2 regions of the Viridibacillus sp. FSL H8-0110 genome follow, and region 2 is predicted to be linked to the other one. Evidence: riboswitches for the same ligand, from Rfam matches in the RefSeq annotation. Region 2 holds a riboswitch; the other holds the start of a gene.

Region 1 (15,712 bases), 1.2 Mb from region 2:
TGTCGCGAATCCAGTCTGGTAAATCGCGGAACGTTTCGATATCTGGGCGAATCGCGCCTTTGAAGTGGCCTACATCAAATTCGTACGTATTACGTGCATCAACGATTACTGTATTCTCTTCTTGCATCTTCTCTAAGAATTCTGCTGGCTCTAAGTAATTACCTGTAATTTCATGCGGGTTAACATCGTCTTCTAGGCTTAAATTTACAAGTTCAGGTCTTGGACGTACATGCATTTTCTTGAAAGCATGTTGCTCTGATTCATCAATTTTGAAAACGATACCGTCAAAGCGAGGATCAGCTTTCATATGAGCCATGTAAGCATCTGTTTGTTCCACAGTTCCTGAGACTGTTCCATTAATACCTTCTGAAGCGACTAAAATACGACCTTTTAACTCAATTGATTTACAGTATGCTAAATGCTCTACAGCAAATGCCTCTGGGTCTTCAATCGTTGTGTAAAAGTAATAAAGTAAAACGCGGTAATTCAATGTTGTTTCCACCTATCGAGTATATTTGCAAGATATAGTTATAGGGTTTTAATGTATAGCATTATTCTTGCATTTGTTGTTTAATAGTACTTTTCAAAAAGAGCACCTCTATCATTATACATCATTATTCTGTTTTGTGTTGGGAGACGATTGAGGGACTTTTGAAGGAATAATGGAAACAGGGTTGTTAATTAAATAATATAGCGTAGCTACCGCTCTTTAGCATATTCTAATCCAAGGAGGCCTAATTTCACTTTATTACACAGTGCTACATTTGAATATAGTAATTCTTTATCACTTGCTCAAATTTACACCACAGTATTAATTGGCTTTTACAGGTTTCATATTTAGTCTACAGGGAATTAGTACCTTAAGATTATAGGGAGGTTTACATATGTTTAGTTTTATTTGGTTTTTGATTATTGGAGGAATTTTGGGGTGGTTAGCAAGCCTAATTATAGGTAAAGACATCCCCGGAGGAATTATTGGCAATATTATTGCAGGTATTATTGGAGCTTGGATAGGTGGTAATTTATTTGGTCAATGGGGACCAGCCTTAAGCGATTTCTATATCCTACCAGCTTTACTTGGTTCAATTATATTAATTTTAATAGTAAGTTTCATAATGACCTTAACTCATAAAGAATGATGAAAGCCTGAGCGTTATGCTCAGGTTTTTTTCTTTTCTTTGTTTAATATAAATGTAAGAGAATCACTAAATTCTTTTCCCACCTTTTCCCTTGAAAATATAATGATACGTGAGCGGATAATAAAGTTACAACGTGTTATTAAAAGAATTAATGAATAGATAATGATAAGAGCATAAATTGATTATTGTTGTCAAAATATGCTCTCAAAGTATAACCGAACAATTTATATCGGCACTTCTTTTTCTTCCTACAGCTATTAGTAATCCTGTTTCTTTAGCTTTTTTTCACTTTATTGTTATCATAAAAAAAGCAATGAGATATAGGGCCTCATTGCTAATTGATGTTAAATTCAAATATTCTGCTCTTCATAAGAATATTGCGTCATACGAATAGCAACTTTACGTAACATTAAATCTACGAAAAAGAAAACGCTTCCTAAAATGAAGCCAGCAGTAGCAGCTGTTATTATTTGAAGTGACCAAACTCCACCTTGTGAGTAATATGCAACTGTAATCGGAATGACAATTCCTGTTCCGAAAGCCATATGCAATAGTAGAGAGTAACCTCTCACATTCATTTTACGCTCTGCTATTCGATCTGCTATATACGAAGCTAATAAACCGTATGTAAAAATAATTGGAACGACATATACGGTTAATGCAAATGCACTGTGTAGAAAATGTTCATCTGTTTGCATAAATAATAAAGGTAATGTAAAAAAGGCAATTATTGATGTAAAAAAGGAGCTTAATAATTTTCGTTCAGCCATTCACATACATCCTTTCTTTTATGGAAGTTAATCTCGATATATCGAATAAATTATATAACATTGTAAAATCACAAGTTATATATTCTCGTTTTTACATCATTATCTTACTCAATGTACTGAATATTCTATTTATTAACAGTATTATACATTCATTCAACGTTTTATTCAATTATAAAAGCCGATGTCTTTTTACAAACATCGGCTGAAGGTTTAATTTAAATAATGCATTCGTTGTTTTTCAATCCATTTTTTCATGCTATTAAACAATAGCATGAATATAATCATGACAATGAATCCTTTTATAATATTAAAAGGTAAAACACCTAGTACAATCATTTTCGTTAATGCTGTTCCAGTTGTAGCTGGGACATTTAAAAAGTACGTATACATAGGTAAGAATAGTACATAGTTCAGTAAACTCATACCTACTGCCATCGATAGTGTACCAATGACAAACCCAGTAGTTAGGCCCTTTGTACTTGAAAGTCGTTTATAAACAAAATATACCGGCATGATAAATAATACACCTGTTGTAAAGTTTGCAATATGGCCAACTGGCATACCTGTAGGACTCCCTGAGAAAATCCAATCTAACACGTTCTTAAATAACTCAACTAGAATACCTGCTAGTGGCCCCATGGTGATTGCTGCGATTAAGGCTGGCACATCACTAAAGTCCACTTCCAAAAATGCCGGAAACGGTGGTAGAGGGAAGTTAAATAGCATTAAAACAAAAGAAATACTACTTAACATTGCAATTGCAATCCTCTTCTGCAACTTCATGTTCTTCATAATACTTTTCTCTCCTTTTGTAGATCCACTTCAAAAAGAGGAAAGGTATAGTCGTTGTTGCTATGCAAAAAAATACCCTTAAGCACATAGTGTACTTAAGGGAGAATTTAGGCATAGTCAAATAAGCGTCTTATTGATACTCAAATTGAAAGACGACCGTACCTTCACCTTCTCCCATCCAGACTATACTGTCGGCTTTGGAATTTAACCAAATCCTGCCTTGCGGCTCGCGGGCTCAAGAGTATTGCTTAGTTCTCTAATACCGCCGATCGGGAATTTCACCCTGCCCCGAAGATGAACCATAATTTAATTGTAATACACTATAACTATATGCAAAAAAACACGAATTGTAAAGTCTTCTAACTTACAATCCGTGTTTTACATTTAATTTACATTTTTTCAATTGGTAAATAGAATGTGAATGTAGTTCCTTTATCAACTTCACTTTCCACTGTAATTCTACCCTTATGTGCTTCAACAATATTTTTGGCAATGGCAAGACCTAGACCAGTCCCACCCTTACCACGTGTTCTAGCTTTATCAGCTTTATAGAAACGCTCAAATACATACTGCAAATCATCGGCAGGTATCCCTGCACCGTTATCTTTTACTTGAATGCGTGCAAAGGATAGCTGACGGTCTACAATAACTTCTACACTTCCTTCGACTAGTGTATGACGTATGGCATTGTCAATTAAGTTTGTTAATACTTGTTCTATACGGTCTTCATCCATTTCTAAGTGAAGTGTATCTTCGATTGTTGTATTAAATGTCAGATTTACGTGTTTCTCTTTTGCTACTTGAACAAATTTTTGCGTAATTCTTTCAATAACAGGTGATATTGGAACAGAATCTTTATATAAACGCATATGTCCTGATTCCATACGAGCTAAGTCAAGCAAGTCTGTGACTAAACGCCCCATTCGTTGCGACTCATCATAGATGATTTTAATCATTTCTTTACGTTCTTCTTCACTTGAGACGACATCATCCATAATCGCTTCACTATAGCCTTGAAGCATCGCTATTGGAGTTCGTAATTCATGTGAGACATTCGCTATAAAGTCTGAACGTAATTTATCTAAACGATGCTCTTCCGTTTTATCTCGTAACACAGCTACTGCACCGCGCACGGAATTTCCACTATATAACGGGCTAATTGAAATCGCATAATAGGATCTTTCAATTTCAAGCTCTACTTCCAGCTCTTCTTCCAAGTCTAAAACGTGGTCAAGCATATGATAAATTTCAGCAGGAATAGGTTTATCACTATTGGCACTCTTATTGATAAACCATTTTTGTAGTAAAAGTTCCGCAGGTGGATTGCTGACCAAAATGGTACGGTCACGATTAAACGTAATTACTGCGTCTGTCATCGATGTCAATATACTTGATAGCTGTTCTTTCTCTTGGTTAATTACTTCTAAGTGGTGTTTAAGTTGTTTGCCCATTTGATTGAAAGCAGTCGCTAATTGACCAATTTCATCATTTTGTAAAACAGGTACTTTTGTTTCAAAATTACCTTTTGCTAATTCAAATGCTGCTTCTCTCATTTTACGAAGAGGAGACGTAATTCGAGTTGATAAGAAAAACGCAAAGAAAGTTGTCAACATCAAAGCAATTGCCGCCGCTAGAAAGACAATTTTAGTCGTTTCTTCTGTCGTCCTATGTATAGCGTCTGGGCTTTGATAAATAAATATGGCTCCGTGTAGTTCGCTTTCAACATCTATAGGAAAAGCTAAAACGATGTAAGACTCCATATGTTCTTTTTTCGTTGTTGAAGGAAGCATCATTTCTTTTACAACTGGTGCATTCGATGTAAATACTTTATCAAATGCTTTTTCATTAAGAATTTGTTGTTTAATTCCCTCTTGATTAAGTCCCTCTTGTAATGAAAAAGAAACTTTACCTGGTTTCTCGGCGATTAATGCATTTGTTTCATCACTCAGAACATCTGAAATAATAGCCTTTGTAGAGTCCGTTGTTTCACGGTCATTGATAATACGAGCAATTGTGGAAGCTTCTTGACGTAATGAGGACTCTGTTTGTTTAGTATGGTAGTTTGATAAAAATTCGAGCATTAGTACAGTGAAAACAAACAATACAAAAGAAACGAGAAGCAATATGGTTACCCATAGCTTCCCGACAACGCTGTTCCACATTCTATTCATTGACTACCTCAAATTTATAGCCAACGCCCCATACCGTTACAATCATTTTTGCCGCATTTTCAGAAACACGGTTTAGTTTTTCACGTAAACGTTTCACATGTGTATCAACTGTACGTAAATCTCCAAAAAAATCATAATGCCATACTTCTTTTAATAATTGCTCTCTGTCGAATACTTTATCTGGTGATTTTGCTAAAAAGTACAATAATTCGTATTCTTTTGGTGTTAAATTGACTTCTACACCATCAGCAGAAACTCGGTGTGCGTCATGATCGATTGTTAAATGTGGGAAGACAACTAAATCTTTTGATGCAGAAGTTGTTGTAATTGGTGAGAATGCTGCAGAACGACGTAAAATAGCTTTTACACGTAAAACCACTTCACGTGGGCTAAATGGTTTTACAATATAGTCATCAGCTCCTAGTTCGAAACCTGATACTCGGTTTGCCTCTTCACCTTTTGCCGTTAATAGAATAATTGGCGTTGTTTTTTTATCACGAATTTCTTCACATACTTGTAAGCCATCTTTTTCAGGCATCATTATATCAAGGAGAATACAATGGTACTCATTTGCTAATGCCTTTTCCACTGCTTCTTCTCCGTCTTCAGCTTCTTCTACTACATACCCTTCACGTTCTAAATACATTCTTAACAAACGGCGGATTCTATCCTCATCGTCTACTACTAAAATTGAAATTTGTTCATTCACAACTATTCCTCCCAAAACCATCTATATGTCTATTGTACAATCAGCCTATCGAAATGAAAAGAAAAGCCCTTCCCTATAAAGGAAAAGGCTTTAGCTTTTCAACAATCCCAAGCTGATTATTAACCAGCGTAAGAGTGAAGACCTGCTATGATTAAATTAACAGCAACTAGGTTGAACATAATGATAACAAAACCAATTACTGCTAACCAAGCTGACTTCCCACCTTGCCATCCTTTTGAAAGGCGTAAGTGTAAGAATGCTGCATAGAATAACCATGTGATAAGTGCCCAAACCTCTTTAGGATCCCAGCCCCAGAAACGAGACCATGCTTCTTGTGCCCAAATCATCGCGAAGATTAATGCACCAAGCGTAAATACTGGGAAGCCAATTAATACCGAACGATAACCAATTTCATCCATCAATTGTGAGTTTGCACGTTTTGCGAACGGTTGCATAATAACCGCAATTGGTTTACGAATGATTAAACGAATTAAACCGTATAAAAGCGTACCAATTAGGATTGACCAAACTACTGTTGTCAATTTTTTCGCATTAACAATTGCTGGTACGTCTGCAATTGGTTGCATTTTATCTGCGGTTAATAATTCAGATTGATGCATCCCGAACAGCGCCGGTGTGTTATACGTAATTTCTTTAGTATTACCATCTTTATCTACGTAGCTAAATTCCGCTTCATAGCCTGTTACGTTAAATGTCGTTGTAACTGCTACGAAACCTAGTACTAGTACTAAGGCGTACATAACAACTTCTATCCAGAAACTTTGTTTAGATTTTTTTGTTAAGTCAATATTTTTTAGTAAGTAAATTAAACCTGCAACAGCACTTATTGCTAGAATAGATTCTCCAATTGCTGCTGTAATTACGTGAATATATAACCAGTAACTTTTTAACGCTGGAATTAATGGGTTTACTTCACGAGGGAACATACTAGCGTAAGCAATAATAATAATTGCGATAGGTAAGGCAAAGAGTCCAAGTGCCGGCACTTTATAGATAAAGTAAATTAAGATAAATGCTCCTACAACGAACATGCCGAATGCTGTCGTGAATTCAAACATATTACTAACAGGTGCATGTCCAGCATACACCCATCTAGTAATGAAATAACCAAGATTTGCTATGAAGCCAACTAGCGTAATGATAATCGCTAATGAACCCCATTTTTTTCCTGCATCAGCTGATTCGTCTTTTGAACCACCTTTGACTGCACCACCAAAAAGTAAAGTAGCTATTAGGTATGCGACGAACGCTACAAATAGTAGATTTCCGCTTAAGTCAATTAAACTCATTAGATGTTGTCACCTTCCTTTTCTTTGTCTTTCAATTTCTTCTCAGCATCCTCTGCTTTTTGATCTTCATCATGTTGATCTACATAAACCGGAAGATGAGCGTACTCCGTAACTGCATCCAAATCTTTTTTCATACTGAACCAGTTTTTGTTTGTATGCGATGCCATTAATAAACGACCATCTTTTGTTTTTAATAGCCATAAGCGACGGTGGCTCCAATAAGAACCGATTGTGACACCTAACATAAAGATTATGCCACCTAACATTAGTATCATAAGTGTTTTATCTTTACGGACTGTTAAGCCTGATACGTTACGTGTATCAACAGCACTAAATTTCATTTTATACTTAGTTTCACCTAATGGCTCAAGTGTTTGTTTAATAGCTACAAAGCTTGTTTCGCCTTTTGGTGTTTCAGGTGTATACATATCAAAAATAAATGCTGGATTATTTGGTAATGGTGAAGCTGTTTGTGGTTCTCCGTCTTCAAAACCTGCAAAGTCTGGGAAGTATTTTTTCAAGACAACTTTACTATCTTTTCCAACTTTATATTCTTTTTCAGGATTAGTTAAATCAATTGCTACTGATCCTAGGGATTTCTCCGACTTTTTATCAATTAAATCAAAGTGCATCGTCTTTAACTCATTCAAGCGGAAATCCATTTGATAAAGTGCATAACCATCATATTTCAACGGCTTATTTACGATTATCGGCATTTCTTTCACTAGAGTTAAATTAGATGTATCACCAGGAACTGAGTCTTCTGGTGCTTTATATAACTTAACATCTGTTTGATAGTTTTTCGCAACAGCGTTGACCGCTTTTTTAGATTCATTAAATTCTTCTTTTTGTTCATCTTTTGAATACGTTTCAAAAGTGAATTTTTTACTTTCTAAATAAAAGCCTTCCATTCCTGGAATAGCCATTGTTTCGCCTTCACGGATCCAAAGTGTTTTATCAATGTAAAAACCTGGCATTAAGCGAAGCATAACACCAAATAGGAAAATGATTAAACCAACATGGTTGATATATGGACCCCATCTAGCAAAACGACCTTTTTCAGCTAATAACGCGCCATCTTCACGACGAACATTGTATTTCATTTCTTTCATTTTCGCTTCTGTTAGATCAAATGCTTTATCAGCTTCTTCTGATGACATTTCACCAGAAGCAAAAATACGTTGTCGTTTCAAGAAGTTTTCATGACGTTTTACTCGTTGATTTTTTAGAGATTTGTATAGTGGAATTCCTCGGTCAAGACTGGCAACAATAATCGAAATACCAAGCATACCGATTAACGTCTGGAACCACCATGAACTATAAATATCTGCTAATCCTAATTTATAGTAAATCGATCCGAAAGTACCATAAGCAGCTTTATATGCAGCAGCAGCGTCTTGATATTCTGTAAGAGATACATAAATCACTTGAGGTAGAAATGTACCAATGCCCGCGGCAACTAACGTGATAATAATAATTGCAACTCCAACTTTTACACTTGAAAAGAAGTTCCAAATTTTATCAATAATCGTTGTGTTATACGTTTTTGAACGAATCGCGGTTCCTTCATAACGCATATCTGCTAATTTTCTGCTCTTTTCTTCTTCAGTAAGTGGGCTACCACATTTCTCGCATAAAGTTGTGCCTTCTGGGTTCTCGTGACCGCATTCACAAATAATTTTTTTCATCTTCTAGAACTCCTTACTCTGGCTTGATACTTGAAAAGAATTCAGCTAACATTTCTTCTGTCAATTCGCCTTCATGTACTCGAACAACTTTACCTGTTGGATCAATAAATATAGAAGCTGGTAAGTTATTTACATTATAAGCCCTTGTGACACTTTTTGTTTTATCGATTACAACTGGGAATTTTAAATCGAAGTCAGAAATGAAATTTTCTACTTCAAAAACTGTTTGTGCTTGGTTAATAGATAATACTTCTATACCTTGGTCTTTAAACACCTTATACTGATTGTTCATTGCTGGCATTTCTTTTTTACAAGGTTTACACCAAGTACCCCAGAAATTCAACATGACACCCTTACCTTTATAATCAGATAAGCGATGTGTTTGACCATTTAAATCCACTAGAGAAAAATCTGGTGCTTCTGCCCCAACTTTTAATAATCGAACTTCATCCTTCGTAGCTGTTGTATATATGGTATAACCAATTGCTACTACAAGAATTGCTAAAATCAGCGTTCTTACATAAAATCTCTTTTTCTTTTTATCCATACTCGAAGTAGACCTCCTAAAAAACATCCGAAACAATCTACCTAATTATAGCAAAGTTTTGAATGACGAAATTTTGAATATTTGAAGTGTTTGTGAACGTTTCCATTCTGAGCATAGTGTTTTTATATCATTTTTTTGTAGGTTGCCTCGTGTTGTTTTATGCTATGTAAAATTGGTTAAGACGTCTAGAAAATACTAACTAAACGCCTTGTACCTATTTTGGAATGTTAACGGTTATTGACATACATTAGGTTTAACCTATCTTACCTGTCTCAGCTAATACTCTTAATTGTTTCACTTCATGATGTGTCAATTCTCTTGACTCGCCTGCATTCAATCCATGCAATGTTAAAAAAGCAAACTGTTCACGTTTTAATTTTTGTACTGGGTAACCTACTGCTTCAAACATGCGGCGCACTTGACGATTACGGCCTTCATGAATTGTTATTGCTACAATCGCCTTGCCTGATTTGCTATCTGAAGACATTAGTCTCACGCGTGCTGGTGCAGTCTTTCCATCCTCAAGCATAACGCCACGCTCTAATTGTCTTAATGCTTCTCTTGTAGGAATTCCTTTTACACGTGCTACATATGTTTTATCAATTTTGAATTTTGGATGTGTAAGTTGGTAAGAAAATTCACCATCATTTGTTAAAAGTAGCAAGCCTGAAGTTTCATAATCTAAACGACCAACAGGGAAAATGCGTTGTTCAACTTCGGGGAATAAATCTGTTACTGTTTTACGACCTTTATCGTCTGTTACAGCTGAAATAATACCTCTTGGTTTATATAGAAGATGATATACTTTACGTTCTTTTTCTAATTTAACTCCTTCTACTTCTACTGAATCAGAAGGAGAGACTTTTGTGCCAAGCTCTCTAACTACCTGTCCATTGACTTTAACTAAGCCTTGCTTAATCATTTCTTCTGCTTTTCTACGTGATGCAATACCTGCATACGCTATTACTTTTTGTAGTCTTTCCATTCGTTCACCTCATAAGTTAAATACTATTAGCCTGTCCAAAATTATGGCACACTTTCTACTATAAGAAAAGTATTAGTACCTTAATTAAGTCCTTAACTAATATGTTTGTAAACAGTTTATCTGCTTTTTATATCACTTTTTTATATAAAATCGAAAAAGGCTGCTAATATAAGCAGCCTTTTCTCTACTCAACCATTTATTTCCACTGTACATCAACAATAGCATCCTTAACTGGTTGGTCATCTATATAAAATGACCATCTACCTATCGAGTCTTTAGTTTTGGACCTAGGTAACTGTAAGATATGTTTTACCTTTTTTACTTCTTTCTTCGTCAGAAGTAAGTGCTGTGGCTCTGTTAATTTAATATTAATATCTGATTGTACAGAATACGTACCTTCTTTTGCTATTACTTCATTCGTATAATGTTTAAACACGTAATCAGCAAAATTACTATGGACAACCCAATCATTACCCTCATTGATCGTTACTACAATTACCTTTTTTCCATCTTTTTCAAAATAAGTAGCAAGTGTTCGTCCTGCTACTTTTGTATAGCCTGTTTTACCAGCTATCGCAAATTTGTTATTACGAACGAGCTTATGCTTATTTTCCCATAGTGTCCCGTTCCCTGTAGTACCTTTAAAATATTTTGTAGAAGCTATCTTCTCAAATTTTTCATTTTTCATGGCAATTCGTAACATTTGAGCTGTGTCATATGCAGAAGCTAAGTGCTTTTCATTGTGGAGTCCTGACGGATTTTCAAAATGCGTATTTTCCAAACCATAAAAGAGTGCGGTATCATTCATCATTTTAGAAAAACCTTCTAGAGATCCACCTGCAGCTTCTGCTATTGCCGCAGCTGCATCATTACCTGAACGTAACAATAGTCCATAGAGTAATGTTTCTAATGTTGTCTCTTCTCCAGCAGTTAAATAAATGGAAGACCCTTCACTCGTTGCTGCTCTTTGAGAAATGGTAACTGGTGTTTTTAAATCCAAATTCTCTATTGCAACAAGCGCAGTCCACATTTTCGTCAAACTAGCAATTGGTAAGGGTACATTTTCGTTAGACCCCGCTAGTAATCTCCCTGTCTCTGCATCAATGACTGCATATGAACTTGATGCAGCAGAACTAGGCGTCGTAGTAATTAGTAGTAAAACTACCATCAATAATCCGATTATATATCGGCGAAGCAATCGCCCACACCTTTCTTCTATTCTGAATCTGAATCTTGGAAAGCTTCTTGGAACTTAGACATGAATAAATCTGGGTTTTCATTAGATGAATCAGTTTCACCCATAGGTAAATCTGGTAATTCGTTTAAATCTTTCAAGCCAAAGTAGTTTAAGAACTCCTTTGTTGTGCCATATAATATTGCTCGGCCAGTTCCTTCAGCTCGACCTACTTCCTGTACTAAACCTTTTGAGCTTAAAGTATGTAGCGGTCGTTCACTTTTTACACCACGTAAATCTTCAATTTCTACTCTAGTAATGGGTTGTTTGTATGCAACAATGGCAAGGACTTCTAGTGAGGCTTGTGATAATGATTGACTAGGCGGGTTTTCAACAAGTCGCTGAATCGTATCTGCAAGGGCAGGTTTTGAAGTAAGCTGGTAGGTACCAGCTAATTCTTTCAGTGTAATGCCACGCCCTTCTTCTGTGTTGTAATGATGAGCTAATTGTTCCAAAGCTTGTGCTACCTTCTCTTCTTGCTCCTCTGTTAAGAAACTTAGTTGTCTGATAGTTAAACCATCTTCACCAATTACGAAAAGTAAGCTTTCAATTTTGCTCATCAATTGATTCAAGTTGTTCATCGTTCAAATCTTCCTTCCGTAATATTACCGTTAAATCTTCAAAGTTATTATTCTGCTCTACTGCTATTATTTGGCGTTTCATCAATTCTAGTAATGATAAAAATGTAATAACCAAAGTTGATTTATCTTCATAAGGGAATAGATCGAAAAAGCTTGAGCGTCCACCTGCTAATTTTAGCACACCCATCATAGTTTTCATTTGATCCTTTATGGAAACATCGTGCCTAGTAATTTTAGTCGTTAATGGCGCTTTTAGATGTTTTCGTCTAAGCATTTTTTGAAAAGCACCGACCATATCAAACACATTCACAGACGTTTCAAATAATGCTAATTGCTCTGCTGGAGCGAATGCTGAAAGATCCGCTGGCGGTCTTGTAAAATATTGCGCACGAGACGACTCTAAGTCTTTTAAATTCACTGCGGCATCTTTAAATTTTCTATATTCAATTAATCGGGCAACGAGCTCTTCACGTGGATCGGGCTCATCCATGTCGAATTCCGTTTCATCTAACTCCCCTTCATGGATTGGTAAGAGCATTTTACTCTTAATCGCTAGTAAAGATGCCGCCATAACTAAATATTCACTTGCTTCATTCAATTCAAGTACTTGCATTGCACGAATATGCTCCATATACTGAGCCGTAAGCTCCGCCATTGGAATATCATATATATCAATTTCCAAGCGATGAATTAAATGTAATAATAGATCGAGAGGTCCTTCAAAGGCCTCGAGTTTTACTTCATATGACATAGTCAACCACCTGACAGTTTATGTTCAAAATACAGTATAGAGGAATGGTGTTCGAAATGCATCCGATGTACCACCCATTATTTGTCCAGTTTCTAACATATTTCAATGGCAATCAAGATTACTTTGAATGTCACGAAGTGTTAGAGGAGTATTGGAAAGAAATAGCTCCAAGAGATAAAACTCACCCCTTAACAGGATGGATTCAACTAGCAACCGGCCTATACCATTGGCGCCGAGAAAATTTTAGTGGAGCCAAAACAATCTTAAAAAAAGCATATATTACTTTAGAGCAGTCCGTCAATTCTTCATTTATGGAAGAAGTGGACGGTATTGCAATTTTACACTCTATGCAGAAAATTCAACATGCAGTAGAAAAAAAAGAGCCTTTCCAAAAATTTATTCTACCAATTACCTCAGTAACCCTAGAGAACCAAGTTTTCACATCAATTGCCTTATTGAAAGAAACAGATGCTCATTACCTACAACATAAGCATATGCTACGTGACCGCTCGGATATTCTCCTGGCGAGAGACGAAAAAAGAAGAAGCAGACATTAAATTTCTTTGTCTGCTTCTTCTAGCATCGCTTTACATTTCTGTATGAACGGTGCAGTTTGATCACAAGCTGCGATCACACAATCCATATCCATTTTAGAAAGCTGTTTAACCATCTCTTTACCGAGTCCCTCACCTCTATGTGAAGGGTCAACCGATATATGTCTAACAATCCATTCGTCATCAGCAATCTCTACGCCAACTAAACCAATAAAGTCGTCCTCTTGTTTCCATAAAAACAGTTGCCAGTTTGGATCTGTATCGTATTGTCGAATCGTTTCTTGTAGTAATTTCAGATCTTTTTGATCTGGCATAAAAGACAAGAGCCCCATCGCAATTTTTTCGAATGCTTTCTTATAACGACATAACATTTATATGATCCCTCTTTTTGCCTTTAAGTATCTTTCAACATCCTACACGAAAAGCAAAAATTACGCAAATAGATTCACATTATTTACCTATATTTGATGGAGCAATATAAAGCCAATAAATAACGCCCCATGCTGTTGTTAATATTAGGAATAACAGAAGTAATAAAATATTACTTTTCTTCAATTAACGATTTACCTCCTTCCCAATCGTTAGAGGAAGGTCAAGCTTCACAAGATCTTCATAACTTTCGCGCTTTACAACTAATTGATGTGCGCCTTTTTCCGCAAAAACGACAGCAGGCCTTGGAATACGATTATAGTTACTCGCCATTGAATAACCATACGCACCTGTACAGAACACAGCCAAAATATCCCCTGATTCTGCTTTTGGCAACTTGATATCCTCAATCAGTTTATCACCAGACTCGCATAACTTACCAGCAATCGTATATGTGTTAACTAATTCGTCATTCATTTTATTGGCAATGACACCCTCGTATTTTGCGTCGTAAAGAGCTGGACGTATATTATCAGACATCCCACCATCAACCGCAAGATAATTCCTCGTATTAGGAACTTCTTTTTGAGAACCGACTGTATAAAGTGTTGTACCAGCGTCTCCAACTAGCGAACGACCTGGTTCAATCCAAATTTCAGGCATCGGCATTGAAAAAACAGCCATCTCTTGTTGTACTGCTTTGATCATATCATCTACATAAACTGCTGGTTGAAGTGGTGTGTCCTCTTCTGTATAACGAATTCCGAATCCTCCACCTAAATTTAATACTTGGCTAATGAAGCCGGATTCTTTATACCATTCGCCCATTTTATCACTTATTTTTTTTGCTGCTAAGCTGAAAGCCGCTGTATCGAAGATTTGTGAGCCAATATGACAATGCATTCCTTGTAATTCTAAATATGGGTGATTTTGCAATAGCATAAATGCACGGTCCGCTTGTCCATTATTTAAGTCAAAACCAAATTTAGAATCTGCTTGACCTGTTGTTATAAAGTCATGCGTATGTGCCTCTACTCCTGGAGTTACACGGATTAGGACGTGCATTTTTTGTTGACGTGCTTCAGATAGTTGTTTCAAGGCATCAATTTCATCAAAATTATCAATTACAATACATCCAATTTTCGAATCGAAAGCAAGATTTAATTCATCGTAGCTTTTATTATTACCATGGAAATGGATGCGTTCACTTGGGAAACCTGCTTTTAAAGCGGTATAAAGCTCCCCACCAGAAACAACATCGACTGATAGTCCTTCTTCAGCCGCTAATTGATAGATTGCAACGCTTGAAAACGCCTTACTAGCATAAGCAACTTGTGCTTGCACCCCTGCATTTTTAAAAGTATTAATAAATCCTTGCGCTCGCTCTCGAAAAAGGGCTGTATCGTAAACGAATAAAGGTGTACCATATGTTTTTGTTAAATCAATAGCGTCTACTTGTCCAATTGTTAAATGACCATTTTCAGTTACGTTTTGAGTACCATATAAATGCATCAAATCTCTCCCTTTATCCGTATCACCCAAAAGAATTCACGGAATTTTTCTATAACTAATTGAACTTTATCATAGAAAGAGAAATGTATGCAATGGCATATCATGAACGTTTTCGCTGTTTTGCACCAACAATATACGGTCTTAAAGCATCGCTCGTCATAGGGAATCGTATGAATATACGTAAAAAAGCTTGTGGGAAGAACGGAACAACTGGCCACATATAAGGTACTTTCATTGGTCGTAACGAACAAATATATAAGAAAAGCCCTAATATACCTAGGAAGAATCCATTAACTCCGAGCCATGCGGTTATGAGTAACAAAAAGATCCTAAATACTTTAATGGTGATACTCAATTCATACGAAGGAATTACAAATGTGAAAATGGCAGTAATTGCTGTATATAACACAACTTCAGGTGAAAAAAGTCCAACATCAATTGCAATATTCCCGATAATAACACCTGCAATTAATCCCATCGCAGTGGAAAGTGGAGTTGGTGTATGAATGGAGGCAAGCCGCAAGTATTCTATCCCTGCATCTGCTATTAATATTTGGAGTAATATCGGTATGGCGGACTTCTTATCTATTCCGACGAAAT
Region 2 (15,712 bases):
GAAAATGCAAAACGAAAAATTCTCAGTAAGTCTTATTGTAGAAGCGACAAAAGAAGTAGGAACAGCTATATTAGCTTCTACACTAACAACTGTTGCCGTCTTCTTACCAATAGGATTAGTTAGTGGCAGTTTACAAGACTTTTTAATGCCATTTGCCTTGACGATCACATATTCTTTACTCGCTTCATTAATTGTTGCAGTCACAGTTGTACCGTTGATGAGTTCATCCTTATTGAAAAATAGTAAACTTGCTTCGCATAAGCCAGCAGTACGTTTTTCTCGCTTATTAACATGGACACTAAACCATAAATGGGTTGTATATCTACTTTCTTTATTATTATTTGCAGGTTCAATTGGGACTTATTTTGCAATGCCTAAGGGAGAGATTGATAAATCGACAGCTGATTTCATACAGGCAACTTTAGAATATCCAAATGATACACCACTTGAAAAAGTAAAAGAAAATACACTTCGCCTTGAAGATTACATTCACTCTCAGGATGAAGTGGAATATGAATATACACAGCTTGGTAATACAGAAGATGCCGCGAGATTTGGCGGGGTTAATTCTCCAACGCTTGCAACAATCATGATCATGTTAAAGGATAGTAAAGATACAGAAAAAATGCTTGAAAGACTAGAAAAACAAAAGAATGAGTATGTGGGTGCAGAACTAACAGTAGAAACAGCTTCCTTTATGTCAGGTTCATCTTCACCAATTACGATTGATGTTATGGGTGATGATTTAAATCAAATTGAAAAAACTGCAACTAATGTAAAAGAAAAAATCGAAGGAATAAAAGGTATTGATAAGGTAACAACCAATCAGGATGACAAAAAAATGGTCTATTCTTTTAAAGTGAATGCTGCTGAAGGAAGCGCAACGCAAATTTCTCAGCAATTAGGTGTTTTTCTAAATCGAACGCCTATAGGAATGGCAACGATTGGTTCACAACCAACTACAATTATGTTAGAGCCTCTCCTGAACCCAAAAACAAAAGATGAATTAAACAAGATGTTAGTTGCTACTCCTACAGGAATGGCGCCTTTATCTAAAGTAGCAAAGTTAAAACAAGAAGAGAAGCCAACAAACATAATCCATAAAGATGGAAATTCATATGTACGTATTACCGCTAGTGTTGATCCTGAGCATCTATCAAAGGTCAATGAAGAGATTACTAAAACTATCTTTGGTAAGAAAGATGTAAAGGGAATGAAGATTCCAGCTGGAGTAAACGTATATATTGGCGGTGCAAGTGCTCAACAAGCAGACGATTTCTCTGATTTATTTATCACTATGCTTGTATCAATAGGAATCGTGTTCTTAATTATGGTTGTAACCTTTAAGACATTCCGTGCACCAATTGCAATATTATGTTCACTTCCATTAGCAGCAATCGGTGCGATTCTCGGCCTATTGATTAGTGGAATTACGGTAGATGTTACGGCATTACTTGGTGCCTTAATGTTAATTGGAATTGTAGTTACGAACGCGATTGTTTTGCTAGATCGTGTCAAACAAAATGAAAAAACAATGATTATTCGCGATGCACTAGTAGAAGCAGCAGCTACAAGAATGCGTCCAATTTTAATGACCGCTATGGCGACAGTAAGTGCTATGATTCCATTATTATTTAAAAAAGCAGAGTCAACTAGCTTAGTTTCCAGTAGTCTTGCAATCGTCGTAATTGGCGGTTTAACAATGGCCACATTGCTGACACTTGTGGTGATTCCCGTTATTTACGAGACTCTTCACTTCCGAAAAGCAAAAAGGCAGCAAAGAGAACAAGCAAGCGAAATGAATGAATCTGTTTAACATAACAAACAAGCCCTTCAATCTGTTGATTGAAGGGCTTGTTTCATAAAAGCGATTAAAAAACCTTGTTCAATCAATTTATTAAAAGTTGAACAGGTAAGTTAGTAAGTTTTTGTCATAAATACTTGTGAAACAGGCGTCTCCTCAAATCCCTTTTTCGTTAATAAGGAAATCACTCGTCCGTTTCCTTTTAAGAAGTTATAAGTAGTACGATTTATTGGCTTATCGTATTCCAAAGCATACGCAAGTAATGCATTTAGTACATCTTCATCACCATTTTCAGATACTTGAAACAATGTAATACCTTCCGTTTCATTTCCGAACACATATTTTTTCCGAATAAGACATGCAGACTGTACATCTTCATCCTTTGTAATCATCACAACTTCTCCACCTATTTTAGGTGTGTTACTAGGATCTGTTTGCCAAGGTACAATAGCCGGAAATAATCCTGAACCTATTGCATGCACAGCAGGAATTCTTTGAATTTCATAGCCATCTAAATTTGGTAATTGATGATCTAATGCCCCATTTGCTGATAAAAAGAGCAAATCGTCAACTACTTTGTAACCACACTTCTCATATAATGATATGGCTGGTCTATTTTCAGAAAGTGCTTCCAATGTAGCTATAGAAACTTCGTTGTCCATTAAGACTTTCTCCGCCTCTTGCATCAAAGAAAAGCCCAACTTCTTCCCGCGATATTCGGGAACAATACCGGTTCCACCATTCCATGAAACCTTTTGACCATCCACTTCTCTAATTCCCTGCAGTACAAATCCGACAGGCTCAATACCATCATACGCAACGACTGAGAGCGATGGAGATAAACCTTCATTTCCAAACTTACTAATGAATGTTTCAAAAGATAAATTCATCGGTAATAAATAACCTTCAAACCCTCTATTAAATAATTCATGTGCTTCTTGAAAGCTTACTGACGACAATAATTTATAAGAAATGTTCATTGTTTACCCCCGCTTTTCATCATGTTATTCGGACTGTAATTTCTGCAAATATATTAAGCTATTCTTTTATTATATTGTTATTTATTATTTTATACAATTCAAATATTACTGACTATTCTGTTCTCAAAATTTTAAAAGCCTTGATTCCAAATTAGAATCAAGGCTACATTTATTACATTGCTTTTTTATTTGAAAATTGACTGTTATAAAGGTCAGCATAAAAACCGTCTTCTTCTAACAAATCTTGATGTGTTCCTTGTTCAATCACTTTACCTTGATCCATCACTAGGATCAAGTCAGCGTCTCTGATAGTGGAAAGACGATGTGCAATAACAAAGCTAGTTCGCCCTTCCATTAAACGATTCATCGCCTGTTGGATCAGTAATTCTGTACGTGTATCAACACTTGAAGTTGCTTCGTCTAAAATCATGATCGGAGGATCCGCAAGTACAGCTCGAGCAATAGTTAAGAGCTGCTTTTGTCCTTGCGAAATGTTTGATGCTTCTTCATTTAAAACGGTATTATAACCGTCTGGAAGTGTACGAATGAAGTGATCTGCTCGAGCTGTTTGGGCAGCCGAGAATATTTCTTCATCTGTCGCATTTTCTTTTCCAAAAGCTAAGTTTTCTTTAATTGTTCCATTAAAAAGCCAAGTATCCTGAAGCACCATGCCAAATGTTTTGCGGAGGTTTTCGCGAGATATGTTACGTGTATCAATACCATCTATTTTGATTTTCCCGTCATTTAACTCATAAAATCTCATTAACAAATTGATCAGGGTCGTCTTACCAGCTCCTGTTGGACCTACAATGGCAACTGTTTGACCTGGAAGTACTTCAATATTCATGTCTTCTATTAATAGTTCCTTGCCATATCCGAAACTAACATTCTCGAAAGTAACGGCACCTTTTGCTTTTGTTAAACTAGAAGATGTCACTTCTTTTACTTCCTCTTCTTCATCTAGTAGTTCAAAAACACGTTCCGCTGCTGCAATTGTTGATTGGATAATGTTTGCAATGTTCGCTGTTTGTGCAATAGGCTGGGTAAACTGTCGAGTATACGTAATAAATGCTTGTATATCCCCGATTGAAATCGCACGCTGCGTTACTAAAATACCACCAACAACACTAATGATGACATAACTTAAATTCCCGATGAAAGACATTAATGGCATGATCATTCCCGAGATAAATTGTGCTTTACGACCTGCTTGATATAATTTTTCATTTACTTCATCGAATTCTGCGACTGCTTTTTTCTCATGTCCAAATACTTTAACGACTTGGTGGCCTGTATACATTTCTTCAATATGACCATTTAACTGGCCAAGTGTTTTTTGTTGATCTGCAAAATGTTTTTGGGACCTTTTCAAAATTGGTTTAATAACGAAAATTGAAAGAGGTAGGCTTACAATTGATATTAACGTCAACAACGGGCTGATTGTTAACATCATGATAATAATCCCTATTATGGTTACGATCGAAGTGATGAATTGTGTCACACTTTGCTGTAGCGTACTGCCAATTGTATCAATGTCATTTGTTACTCTACTTAAAGTCTCTCCATTTGCACGTCCGTCATAATATTTCAATGGAAGCTTCTCTAGCTTTTCATTGATCTCTGTTCTTAAATCATAAACTGTCTTTTGAGCGACACTAGACATAATATACTGTTGAATATACGAAAACAAACTGCTAATAACATAAAGTCCCGCAAGTAACAGTAACAATTGTCCAATAGCATGGAAGTCGATTTCAGCTCCTGGTACTCCTTTGAATTTGCTATATGCCCCTTCAAATAATTCAGTGATTGCATTCCCCATTAGCTTTGGCCCTACAACCATGAAAACAGTACTCATAATTGCTGCTAAAAATACGATAAGTAATCGATTACGATATGGTTTTAAAAAGCTCAGCAAACGTCTAAACGTACCTTTAAAATCTTTAGCTTTTTGGCCCGCCATCATCATATTACCGCCATTCCCCATTGGACCGCCGCCTTGAGGTTGCGTTTTTCTATGCTTACTCATGCGATTTCCTCCTCTGAGAGCTGTGATTTAACGATTTCACGATAAACTTCATTTTCTTCAAGCAACTCTTTATGTGTACCTATACCAGCTATTTCGCCTTTATCTAAAACGATGATTCGATCTGCATCAACTACGGTACTGACACGCTGAGCAACAAGTAGCATGGTTGCATCCTTCGTTTCTTCTTTTAATGCAGCACGTAGACTTGCATCTGTTTTGTAATCAAGCGCTGAAAAGCTATCATCGAATATATAAATATCCGGTTTTCTTACTAACGCTCTTGCAATAGAAAGTCGTTGTTTTTGACCACCAGATACATTTGAACCACCTTGAGAAATCTCAGATTCATAACCATTTTCCATTTTGCTTATAAAATCTTCTGCTTGGGCTATACGCGCAGCATGTTCAATATCTTCTTGCGTAGCATCTTCTTTGCCAAAGCGAATATTTTCAGCAATCGTACCTGTAAAAAGCAGTGCTTTTTGCGGTACATAACCAATCTTAGAACGCACCTCATCGATTGATGTCTCTTTTAGATCCACACCATTTACTCGAATCGTTCCACTAGTAACATCATAAAAACGGGGGATTAGATTCACAAGTGTTGATTTACCAGCACCAGTCCCCCCTATGATTGCAGTAATTTCTCCTGACTTAGCATTGAAACTAATATTAGATAAAACAGGCTCTTCTGCTCCTGGATAAGTAAAAGAGACGTTGTCAAATTCAAGTGTTCCTCGCTCTTGGTCTACAGCTTTAGACCCTTCATTAAGTATTGTTGGTTTCTTATCTAACACTTCATTAATACGTTTAGCAGATACTGCTGCTCTCGGAATCATAACAAACATCATAGATGCCATAACAAGAGCAAACATGATTTGCATGACGTATTGAATAAAAGCCATCAAGTCCCCGATCTGCATACCACCGTTATCGATACGAATTCCACCAAACCAGATGATGCCAACAACTGTTAAATTCATCACAAGCATCATAACAGGCATTAAAAACGCCATCACTTTATTGACTTTGATAGAAACGTCCATTAAATCTTTATTAGCCTTTTGTAAACGAACTTTTTCTTGCTTTTCTCGATTAAAAGCACGGATAACGCGGATTCCTGTTAAATTTTCTCGTAACACTAAATTCAAACGATCTAAACGTGTTTGCACTAATTTAAAAAGAGGTATTCCTTTTGACATGATGAAAATAACTGCGCCCATTAGTACAGGGATTGTCGCTACGATAATAAGCGATAATTTTGCATCCTTTGATAGAGCCATTATTAATCCGCCAACAAACATAATCGGTGCACTTACAACCATTCGTAGTAACATGATCACTACTTGCTGTACTTGAGTTATATCATTTGTTGTTCTTGTAATCAGTGATGCTGTTCCAACCTCATCAAAATCTTGAAGTGAAAATTCCTCAACATGATTAAACACTTTTCGGCGGACATCACGACCGAAACCCATTGCAGCTTTTGATGAGTAATAGCTTGCAACAATCGATGCGCACACACCGAATGCAGCCACTAAAAGCATTAATCCACCGATTTCCAAAATATACTTTTTATCACCTACTACTACCCCCTTATCAATAATATCTGACATTAGAGTAGGTAAATACAGATCAGCCATGGATTGAACGAATACAAGTCCAACCACCGCTAGAACAATCCACTTATAAACTGTTAGGTTTTTTAGTAGTTTAAGCACTCAAATCATTCTCCTCTTTCTATAGCCTCTTCTAATAAAGTGATTATTTGACGTTGTGATGTTAGAAGATCATCATATTGTTTTTCACTGAGTGACTCAGTCGCTGACTCAAAAGCTTGGAGAATACTACTCTCTTGGCTTTGTATCTTGTTATAAAGTAATTGACCTTTAGTACTAAGAGTCAACAACATTTCTCTTCGGTTATCTTCTACAGGATTTCTATGAATCAATTCAGCCTGCACAAGCCCATCAACAGCTTGACTTAATGTACTTTTCGGAAAAAACGTTGCCTTCCCTAACTGTTTTTGAGTCATCTCTTCAAATGGTGCAAGCGTTATTAATAGAGCATATTGAGGAATCGTAAGATCATTTTCTAATGCCGTTCTTTGCACTATTCTCCTAATACAATGGTTCACATGCCAAAATGAATGTAATAACTTTTCAGACCTTATACCAACGTCCTTTTCTAGACTCAAAATCCCCCACTCCTTTCATTACAAACAGTTCCATTACGAACAGTTCTATAATAGCACAATTAAATTTACCTTTTTATTGAAGATCAATCAAGAGAAAAGCGTTGCATTTGGTAAACTATTTTCATTACTAAAACCGCAAAAGAAAACCCAGTTAGAGGGCTTTTTTAATACTGTCCTTTAACCAGGTTATTTTACATATTCAAGTTAACTTTACTGTTTCATATTCATCGCCGTCTTATAAAAAGCTGCACTAGATAGTACAATCAATGCTACCAATAAGAAGAGTTGATCTTGGAAATGCACTAACAGCCACCCGCCAATGACTGGTCCGATGAAGCTTCCTAAGTTCTTGAATTGGGCAGCCCCTAAAAAGCTTGCTTTTTGTGTTTCTGGTGCAATTTCATCAATTAGGACATTCATTGTTGGGAAAACAAAGATCTCACCTATAGTAAACAATACCATCCCAATAACAAATATAAGACTACTATTTGCCACGCCAAATAAAGCTAATCCCGCTACAAAGAATCCTATACCCAATAATAGTGTAAATTTCGTTGAATATCGCTCCGAATAAATACTAATCGGTAATTGCAAAATAAGAACGACCGCAGCATTAAGTGCTATTAATAATGAGTAAAGTTTTACTCCATCCTCAACAGTCAATTCGACCAATTGAGGTAATGTGGAATCGAACTGAGAATATCCAAAGTTTATCAATATCGCACCTGCAACAAACAGCTGCATTTTTCGATTCGATAAAATAATACGAAACATATGATGTATTTGAATTTGTGTTGCTAGTTTTTGCTGTTTCATTTCATATCGATTCAATACAATCATCAAAAAGATTCCGTATACGCAGTACATAGCGCCTGTAAACAAAAAAGGTACGCTTGGACTTGACAGGCTGGCAATATATACTCCAACAACAGGACCTATAACAGCAGCTATATTAATTGCTGTATATCGTAATGAAAAGAGACGTTTTCTTTTTTCTTGTGGTGTAAAATCAATCATTAATGCTTGTGTAGCCGGTTCAAAAAATGAACGACATAAACCATTGATAGCATTTAAGACTATGAACATAGCAACTATATTTGTCGTAGCGAATCCTATAAATACCGTACTCCAAACAAAAACCGTGATTAATAGAATTCGTTTTCTACCAAATCGGTCAGTCAAATAACCGCCGATAAAGCCCCCTATAGTAGATAGTAATGGGGCAATTCCTATCGTTATACCTATAAGTAAAGGTCCTGCTCCTAAATCTTTATGTAGATAAAGCGCTAAAAAGGGCATAGCCATAAAGCTCGCGATACGTGTAAATACTGTACCGCCTAAAATAATCCATACTAATGGATGAAACTGTTGGAGAAATCTCAATTATAAGCACTTCACTTTCAAATAATTAATTTTAGAACTTTTCAACAAATATAACACCGTCCATATATATATGAATAGTATTATATTTTCACTACTTTAATTATTTTGAAATATTGCTGTATATTAGGCAAAGGGTGTCTAAGATTTAACTTTTAATAAGACTCTTTTTTACTTCAATGTTGTTTTTATCAAAATAAGAAGCGTACTCGATAAATATATCGAACACGCTTCTTGTTTCTATCGTGGGGTTATTAATAATAATCACCCTCTAAACTAATATAAAACTTTGAATAACTACGATTAGTGAAAATGCAAACACTATCATAAATAACCAACCTGTAAATTTTCCCCTCTTTTTGAAATCCTGTATTCCCATTACCAACATTGTTAAGCCTAAAAATAATATCATATATACTTGAAACTCGAAATTTTTTGTAATTAGTCCATAACCAGCCAATGCTAATGCAATAATTGAAAATAGAATGCGTAAGATCATTAACAAAGTTTATCCCCCCCATTCAGCTTTTTTATTTACTATCACAATTTGTTTTTCTTTCATTAAAGATTATTATTCTACAAACATTCCTAAAAAACCTCTTATTCTATCGTTTTTCTCAATGATACGCTACGTTTGTTTCGTTTATTGGGACTAAGCGACTTTCCTCCGCAAATGTGTGGCTACATCCTCCATCTGTATCAACAAAAAAATTAAACAGGGCTTTAAATAAAAAAAACCTTATGCTAGAAGAACAAAGTGTTCCTTATAGCATAAGGGTCATACTTTATTTACAAACCAATACTTGTCTAGAAAAAGTTCCTTTTCTTGCTTCACAGCGATCGATAATTTCAAAACCAGCTTCTTCAATCATATGGTCCATTGTATCAATCGTTACTATAACAACCTTTTTGGTGAATCGGCGAGCCTGCTTCACTATATCAAGCTGTTCTTCAACAGTAATATGTGTAAATAAATTGTACGGCATATCAATGATTGCAACATCATAATTGTCTTCAATCTCTGAAATTGGTCCAGTAGTTACATTGCCTTCTAGTCCGAAATGGGCGATATTCTTTCTTGAACCTAGCACTACACGTCGATTAATATCACGTCCTACGATATCAATTCCCATCGATAATGCTTCAACTAATACAGTCCCAATTCCACAACATGGATCAATTGCACGAACCCCGTTAGGATGCGGAACTGCAATATTTGCAACTGCTCTTGCGACACGTGTATTTAGTGCCGTTGAATACATATGCGGTTTTTGCTGGTGGTGAAGCCAAATAGGTTCACTGACTTCTAATTTACCAAAATACCATTTGTTATCTATCATAACGACACCAAATACAGTTTCAGGTTGATCTAAATCAGGTTCACCTTTAATACGTAAACCAATGTTACGTTCGATTTCTCGTCGTTTTGAGTGGCCTACCTTTTTCATAGAACCAAGCTCAGAGTCATTCAAACAAACAACTTTAAATGTTGCATAATCTAGGTCAAGTTGTTCAACTAAGTCCGCTATTTGTTCGAAGCTCTCACCTTCATATATTACTTCAAGGCGTTCTTTCATAAAGGGACTTCTACTTGGATCTATCTCTATTGTACTTTTCAACACATTTGAAAGGACGTCAAATCCAAAAAATGATCGCATCTCCATTCGACACAAATCATATTCATCTTTATGCCCTGAATATGTGTAAATAAATTCTCTGTTACTCAATCATTTCCCATCCTTCACTGTGCTTCCTCAATCTCTTCAACTAATTTGAAGAAGAAGCGATAAATCATGTTATAGATTTCTTCAAACGATTTCGCTTCGCTGAATCCTTCTATATAGTCTAATGGTACATTTACGTCCCATAAACCATCTTCAGCGGAAAACATGACACTGTATTTCGCATTATCTCCATGTAAATTCGTATTCAAATAAGTTTTTATAGCCTCGCAGAATTTCTTTTGTAATTTCAATCCAAATAAGGCTGTATATGTTTCAAAAACATCATCAAATTCTAGCGCTACAGCGTCCATGCGGATTAACTCAAAATTACTAGATTCTACATAAACAAATTCATTTGCTTGTTCTTTCAAATATGAAATTGGTTTCTGCAAGAAAGCAGTACTTTCCGCAGAGATTAATTCTTCCGTCTCTTTATTACAGCGTTCAAGAGCATTTATGTAAAATGTCTTTTCAGTAACAGCTACCCCACTAGGAAGTAATTCATGTTTTTCTGCGAATTCCTTTTCAATATCAAACAACTCAATTTTGTTTTCACTTATATGATTTGCAATATAATTTTCAATTTGTTGTTTTAACAATTTAAGTCAGCTCCTTTACTTGAAAGGAATTGAATTGGATTCCTCTCATACCCTAGTATAGCCTAAATTGGACTGTTAAGCCTTTAATTTATATGTATTCAGTTTTATCATGACATAAATTTTTGCTATGAGCACTAGGTATCATACCCTTGATTCTCATGTTAATGGATGCAAGCGGCTGGTATAATGGCTGATATGTAAAAAGCACTTCTACAATATCGTAGAAGTGCCTTATTTTTAAAATAGACGCTTTAAATTAGCCATTTCAATCGCTGCAATTGCAGAGTCATAGCCTTTATTGCCTGATTTCGTGCCTGAGCGTTCGATTGCTTGTTCAATATTTTCTGTTGTGACTATACCGAAAATAACGGGTACATTTGTATTTAACGAAACATTGGCAATTCCTTTTGCCGCTTCATTGCATACATAATCATAATGTGAAGTGGAGCCACGTATAACCGTCCCCAAACCTATTACTGCGTCGTAGTCACCTTTCTCTACCATTTGCTTTGCTATAAAGGGCACTTCAAATGCACCAGGTACCCACGCAACATCAATATTGTCTTCTGAAACGCCATGTCGTACTAACCCGTCCATTGCGCCACCTAGTAATTTACTTGTGATAAACTCATTGAACCTACCTACTACAATACCAATTTTTAAATCTGTTCCAATTAATTGTGCTTCAAATACTTTTCCCATTTTAAGATCCCCTTTACGAAATAAGATGATTCATCTTTTCTTTTTTAGTTTCTAAATAAAATAAATTGCTTGCTACAGCTTCAATTTCAATCGACATTCTTTCGACAACTTCAATGCCGTATGCTTCTAGGCTTTGAACTTTATCTGGGTTGTTCGTTAATAGGCGAACTTTTGATATACCTAAATTTTTTAGCATTTGAGCTGCTAATGCATAGTCACGTGCATCTGCAGGAAAACCCAACTTTACATTGGCTTCAACTGTATCAAAGCCCTGCTCTTGTAACTCATAAGTACGTAGCTTATTTATCAAACCGATACCTCTACCCTCTTGTTGCATATACAACACAACACCTGCCCCTTCAGTCTCGATGACTTTTAAGGCCTGTTCCAACTGAGGACCGCAATCACATCTTTCCGAATGAAAAATATCTCCTGTCAAACAAGATGAGTGAACGCGCACAATCGGAGCTTCAACAATATTTATGTCCCCTTTAACAAGTGCTACATGTTCGAATTTGTCGATGTCGTTTTCATAGCCAATCAAATTGAAATGGCCATAGCTTGTCGGAAGTTGTACATTAGCTGCTCTAGTGACTAGCTCTTCTTGGATGTAACGATATTGAATTAAACTTTCAATCGTAATCATTTTTAACTGATGTTTTTGGGCGAAGTCTATTAGCTCTTGTCCAGTAGACATCTCCCCGCTATCCCCCATTATTTCACAGATAATACCTGCTGGAATAGCGCCGCATGCTTTCGCCAAATCTACTGCCGCTTCTGTATGACCAGGTCTTTCTAATACGCCATTTCTTTTAGCAACTAACGGAAAAACGTGACCCGGTCTTTTAAAATCATCAGCTAATGCATTGGGATTCAATAAATGTTGAATCGTTTGCGAACGCTCAAATGCACTAATACCCGTCTTTGCATTACAATGATCAATACTTACTGTAAATGCCGTTTGATGGTGATCCGTATTATTGGACACCATTGGATGTAAGTTGAGCTCTGTTGCGATTTTTTCTGTGATTGGTGTACAAATTAGACCTCTTGCATGCGTTGCCATAAAGTTAATATTTTCTGGCGTTGCATATTCTGCAAGTGCTACTAAATCCCCTTCATTTTCACGATTTTCATCATCAACGACGATGATCATTTTGCCTTCTTTTAAATCCTTTAATGCTTCTTCAATTGAGTGAAACATTGCTATACACCGCCCGTTTTAATATCCGTTTTGTTGTAAAAAATCCATTGTAATTGCTGAAGTACTATCGTTATTCTGTAATTGATGAATAATATATTTGCCTAGCATATCTGTTTCGATATTCACTTGTTGTCCCGTTTCCTTCAGTGCGAAAATCGTTTCTTGATACGTATGTGGAATAAGAGATACAGTCAATTTTTCAGGATGTTTTTCAAAAATCGTCAAGCTTGTTCCATCAATGGCTACGGAACCCCTTGGTATACACAAATCACTCAGTTCTCTAGAGATAGCGATGTCAATGTAGACTGCATTTGCTTGCTTTGTTTTTCTGATAATAGTCCCTGTCCCATCAACATGACCTGAAACGAAGTGACCGCCAAATCGCCCATTTGCAGCCATTGCTCTTTCTAAATTCACCAACTGCCCTACTTTTAAGGAGTGAATTGTTGTCGCTTTGACCGTTTCTGGCATGACATCTAACGTGAATTCGTGAAGTGTGAAATGCGAAACGGTTAGGCATACGCCGTTTACTGCTACACTATCGCCAAGTTGCATATCCAACATGATGTCTTGAGCTTCAATAGTAAATTTCATACTCTCTGCATCTTTTTTCAGCTCTGTAATTTTTCCTTTTGCCTCAATAATTCCTGTGAACATACGCTATACCCCCACTCCCGAAATCACTTTAATTACATCACCAATTCGATCCACTTGCTGCAGTTTTAGTGGGACAGCATCAGCCATGCTTTTTACTTCTAAATCTTCCAACATCCCCATTCCATCATGGTCACCTACTAGTTTTGGTGCTATGTAAGTAATCATTTCATTAACTAGACCTGAATTGATAAAACTCGTATTTATACGCTGCCCCCCTTCTACATAAAGGGTGACGATATTTCGCCTTGCCAGCTCTTGAAGGACGTCCTGGATTGCGATTGTTTTTGTTTTAAGTTGGATTACTTGTACATTGTCTTGTGCAAAGCTGGTGATATGATCAGGGGTAACTTCAAGCCCAACAACAATCCATGTCTGCGTTGTTTGATCAGTGATAACCTTAGCATTTATAGGTGTTCTTAAATGCGTGTCCAAAATGATTCGAATCGGTTGTTTTTTACTTTCTGTAAATCGATTTGTTAGTAATGGGTCATCTGTTAACACCGTCCCAACACCAACTAAGATCGCATCCGTTTGCCCTCTTTTTCGATGAACATCCTCCTGCACTTCTTTACCTGTGATATTTTCATTTTTTCCATGAACGGTAGCAATCTTGCCATCCAATGTAATAGCTTGCTTTAACGTAACAAAAGGCAACTTCTGCTTCATAAAATGAAAATAAGCTTTATTTAATTTCACAGCTTCGGCTTCACAAAGCCCCACTTCCACTTCAATGCCAGCATCCTTTAGCTTTGTTACACCAGTGCCAGCTACTTTGGGATTTGGATCGAGTGTTGCTACCACTACTTTTTTTATACCTGCATTCAAAATGGCCATCGTACATGGTGGTGTTTTACCATAATGATTACAAGGCTCTAATGTGACATACATTGTACTGCCAACAGCATTTTCCCCGGCCATATTGAGTGCATGTACTTCCGCATGATGAGAACCGGCACTAAGATGCGCTCCAAAACCAACTACAGCACCTTCTTTTACAATGATCGCTCCTACTACCGGATTGGGCGAAGTTTGATCCTCACCTACTGTTGCAAATTTCAACGCTAAATCCATAAAATACTCGTCATGCATTGTGATAAACCTCCCTTTTTGAAAAATAAAAAACTCTCTAATTAAATTAGGGAGTTTGGGAGAGTATTAGATAAACGCATCGCTAAATAAACCTAATGAAATACTATTTTTCAAAAGGAATTGCGTGTAATCTAGCTGTCCTTCTCCCATCCAGACTATACTGTCGGCTTTGGATTCGCACCAAATCCTGCTCTTATCAAGCTCACGGGCTTAGAAGATTCACTTCATCACCGTCGATTGGGAATTTCACCCGACCCCGAAGGACTTACTTATTTAGTTTTTCCATCAAAAAAACTCCATAGATTTCTACGGAGTTTGATAGGAGTTATGTAAAATATCATAAGCAAATAAACCTATTAAAATACTTTATTTTTAATAAGACTTCGATATTCTCTACATCCTTCTCCCATCCAGACTATACTGTCGGCTTTGGACTCACACCAAATCCTGCTCTTATCAAGCTCACGGGCTTAGAAGTTTTACTTCATCACCGTCGATTGGGAATTTCACCCGACCCCGAAGGATATTACATATGAAATTAACAACAATACAAATAAGTTTTAGGGCATCAAAAAAACCCCATAGAACACTACGGAGTTTGATAGGAGACATAAATTATCAATGCTAAATAAACCTATTAAATCTACATAAATTTAATAAGACCTTGATATTCTTTACATCCTTCTCCCATCCAGACTATACTGTCGGCTTTGGATTCTCACCATATCCTGCCTAAAAAAGGCTCACGGGCTTAAAAGTTTTACTTTATCACCGTCGATTGGGAATTTCACCCGACCCCGAAGGATTATTATATTGTATGTAAATACCATAGCACTTTACTTATTTAAAAACTAGAGGTTTTTTAATTTATATTGGATTGTTCGAGAACATACTAAAAAGAGATTAGTCTTAAAAGCTTGATATGTTGGGCTATATTGACCTGTTACATGTCATGAGAAAATGTAATTTTTTTATTTACCAACACCAATTCACTGTATAGTTAAGGTAATAATACAAAAACCAAGGATAAAAACTATGGATATAAAAGCAATAAAACTCCATTTTCTCATTTCCAATTTCGGCCTTATTATACTATTTAAATTAATACAGGCAGGAATATAAATAGCTGTTGCAATGATAGATATTATTAAAAAGACACCTAGTAAACCATCATCGAAAGTAGAGTCTACTCTCAATCCAAAAGAATGCGAAGCGTACATTATTGTCATGAACCATAATACACCTATAAAAAAAGATAAATAGCCTAGAAATAAGTTAACTATTATGGAAATAGAACGGTATCCTATTCTCATTATATCCTCCTTTTCATTATTAAAATTATGCTTT

The links. Region 2 has a riboswitch for FMN ahead of ribD (bifunctional diaminohydroxyphosphoribosylaminopyrimidine deaminase/5-amino-6-(5-phosphoribosylamino)uracil reductase RibD). Riboswitches for the same ligand answer to the same signal wherever they lie in the genome.
Region 1: another riboswitch for FMN. It lies ahead of MHH98_RS15990 (ECF transporter S component); the one in region 2 lies ahead of ribD (bifunctional diaminohydroxyphosphoribosylaminopyrimidine deaminase/5-amino-6-(5-phosphoribosylamino)uracil reductase RibD).

Annotation. Positions count from the first base shown of each region.
Region 1 covers NZ_JBBOPJ010000001.1:3,189,019-3,204,730, forward strand. The annotation lists gene trhO (oxygen-dependent tRNA uridine(34) hydroxylase TrhO) at 1-502, opposite strand, end outside; gene MHH98_RS15980 (GlsB/YeaQ/YmgE family stress response membrane protein) at 885-1,139, shown strand; gene MHH98_RS15985 (hypothetical protein) at 1,490-1,909, opposite strand; gene MHH98_RS15990 (ECF transporter S component) at 2,120-2,701, opposite strand; FMN riboswitch at 2,864-3,001, opposite strand; gene MHH98_RS15995 (ATP-binding protein) at 3,091-4,872, opposite strand; gene MHH98_RS16000 (response regulator transcription factor) at 4,865-5,581, opposite strand; gene ccsB (c-type cytochrome biogenesis protein CcsB) at 5,701-6,891, opposite strand; gene MHH98_RS16010 (cytochrome c biogenesis protein ResB) at 6,891-8,579, opposite strand; gene resA (thiol-disulfide oxidoreductase ResA) at 8,593-9,126, opposite strand; gene MHH98_RS16020 (pseudouridine synthase) at 9,380-10,111, opposite strand; gene MHH98_RS16025 (D-alanyl-D-alanine carboxypeptidase family protein) at 10,308-11,309, opposite strand; gene scpB (SMC-Scp complex subunit ScpB) at 11,327-11,926, opposite strand; gene MHH98_RS16035 (segregation/condensation protein A) at 11,892-12,677, opposite strand; gene MHH98_RS16040 (DUF309 domain-containing protein) at 12,734-13,234, shown strand; gene MHH98_RS16045 (GNAT family N-acetyltransferase) at 13,231-13,602, opposite strand; gene lysA (diaminopimelate decarboxylase) at 13,787-15,112, opposite strand; gene MHH98_RS16055 (spore germination protein) at 15,213-15,712, opposite strand, start outside.
Region 2 covers NZ_JBBOPJ010000001.1:1,963,241-1,978,952, reverse strand. The annotation lists gene MHH98_RS09905 (efflux RND transporter permease subunit) at 1-1,816, shown strand, start outside; gene MHH98_RS09900 (GNAT family N-acetyltransferase) at 1,918-2,784, opposite strand; gene MHH98_RS09895 (ABC transporter ATP-binding protein) at 2,957-4,813, opposite strand; gene MHH98_RS09890 (ABC transporter ATP-binding protein) at 4,810-6,534, opposite strand; gene MHH98_RS09885 (MarR family winged helix-turn-helix transcriptional regulator) at 6,540-7,010, opposite strand; gene MHH98_RS09880 (MDR family MFS transporter) at 7,221-8,393, opposite strand; gene MHH98_RS09875 (DUF3953 domain-containing protein) at 8,662-8,889, opposite strand; gene MHH98_RS09870 (RsmD family RNA methyltransferase) at 9,176-10,054, opposite strand; gene MHH98_RS09865 (branched-chain amino acid aminotransferase) at 10,132-10,713, opposite strand; gene ribH (6,7-dimethyl-8-ribityllumazine synthase) at 10,951-11,415, opposite strand; gene MHH98_RS09855 (bifunctional 3,4-dihydroxy-2-butanone-4-phosphate synthase/GTP cyclohydrolase II) at 11,429-12,619, opposite strand; gene ribE (riboflavin synthase) at 12,638-13,276, opposite strand; gene ribD (bifunctional diaminohydroxyphosphoribosylaminopyrimidine deaminase/5-amino-6-(5-phosphoribosylamino)uracil reductase RibD) at 13,280-14,365, opposite strand; FMN riboswitch at 14,500-14,633, opposite strand; FMN riboswitch at 14,760-14,893, opposite strand; FMN riboswitch at 15,041-15,174, opposite strand; gene MHH98_RS09840 (hypothetical protein) at 15,355-15,678, opposite strand.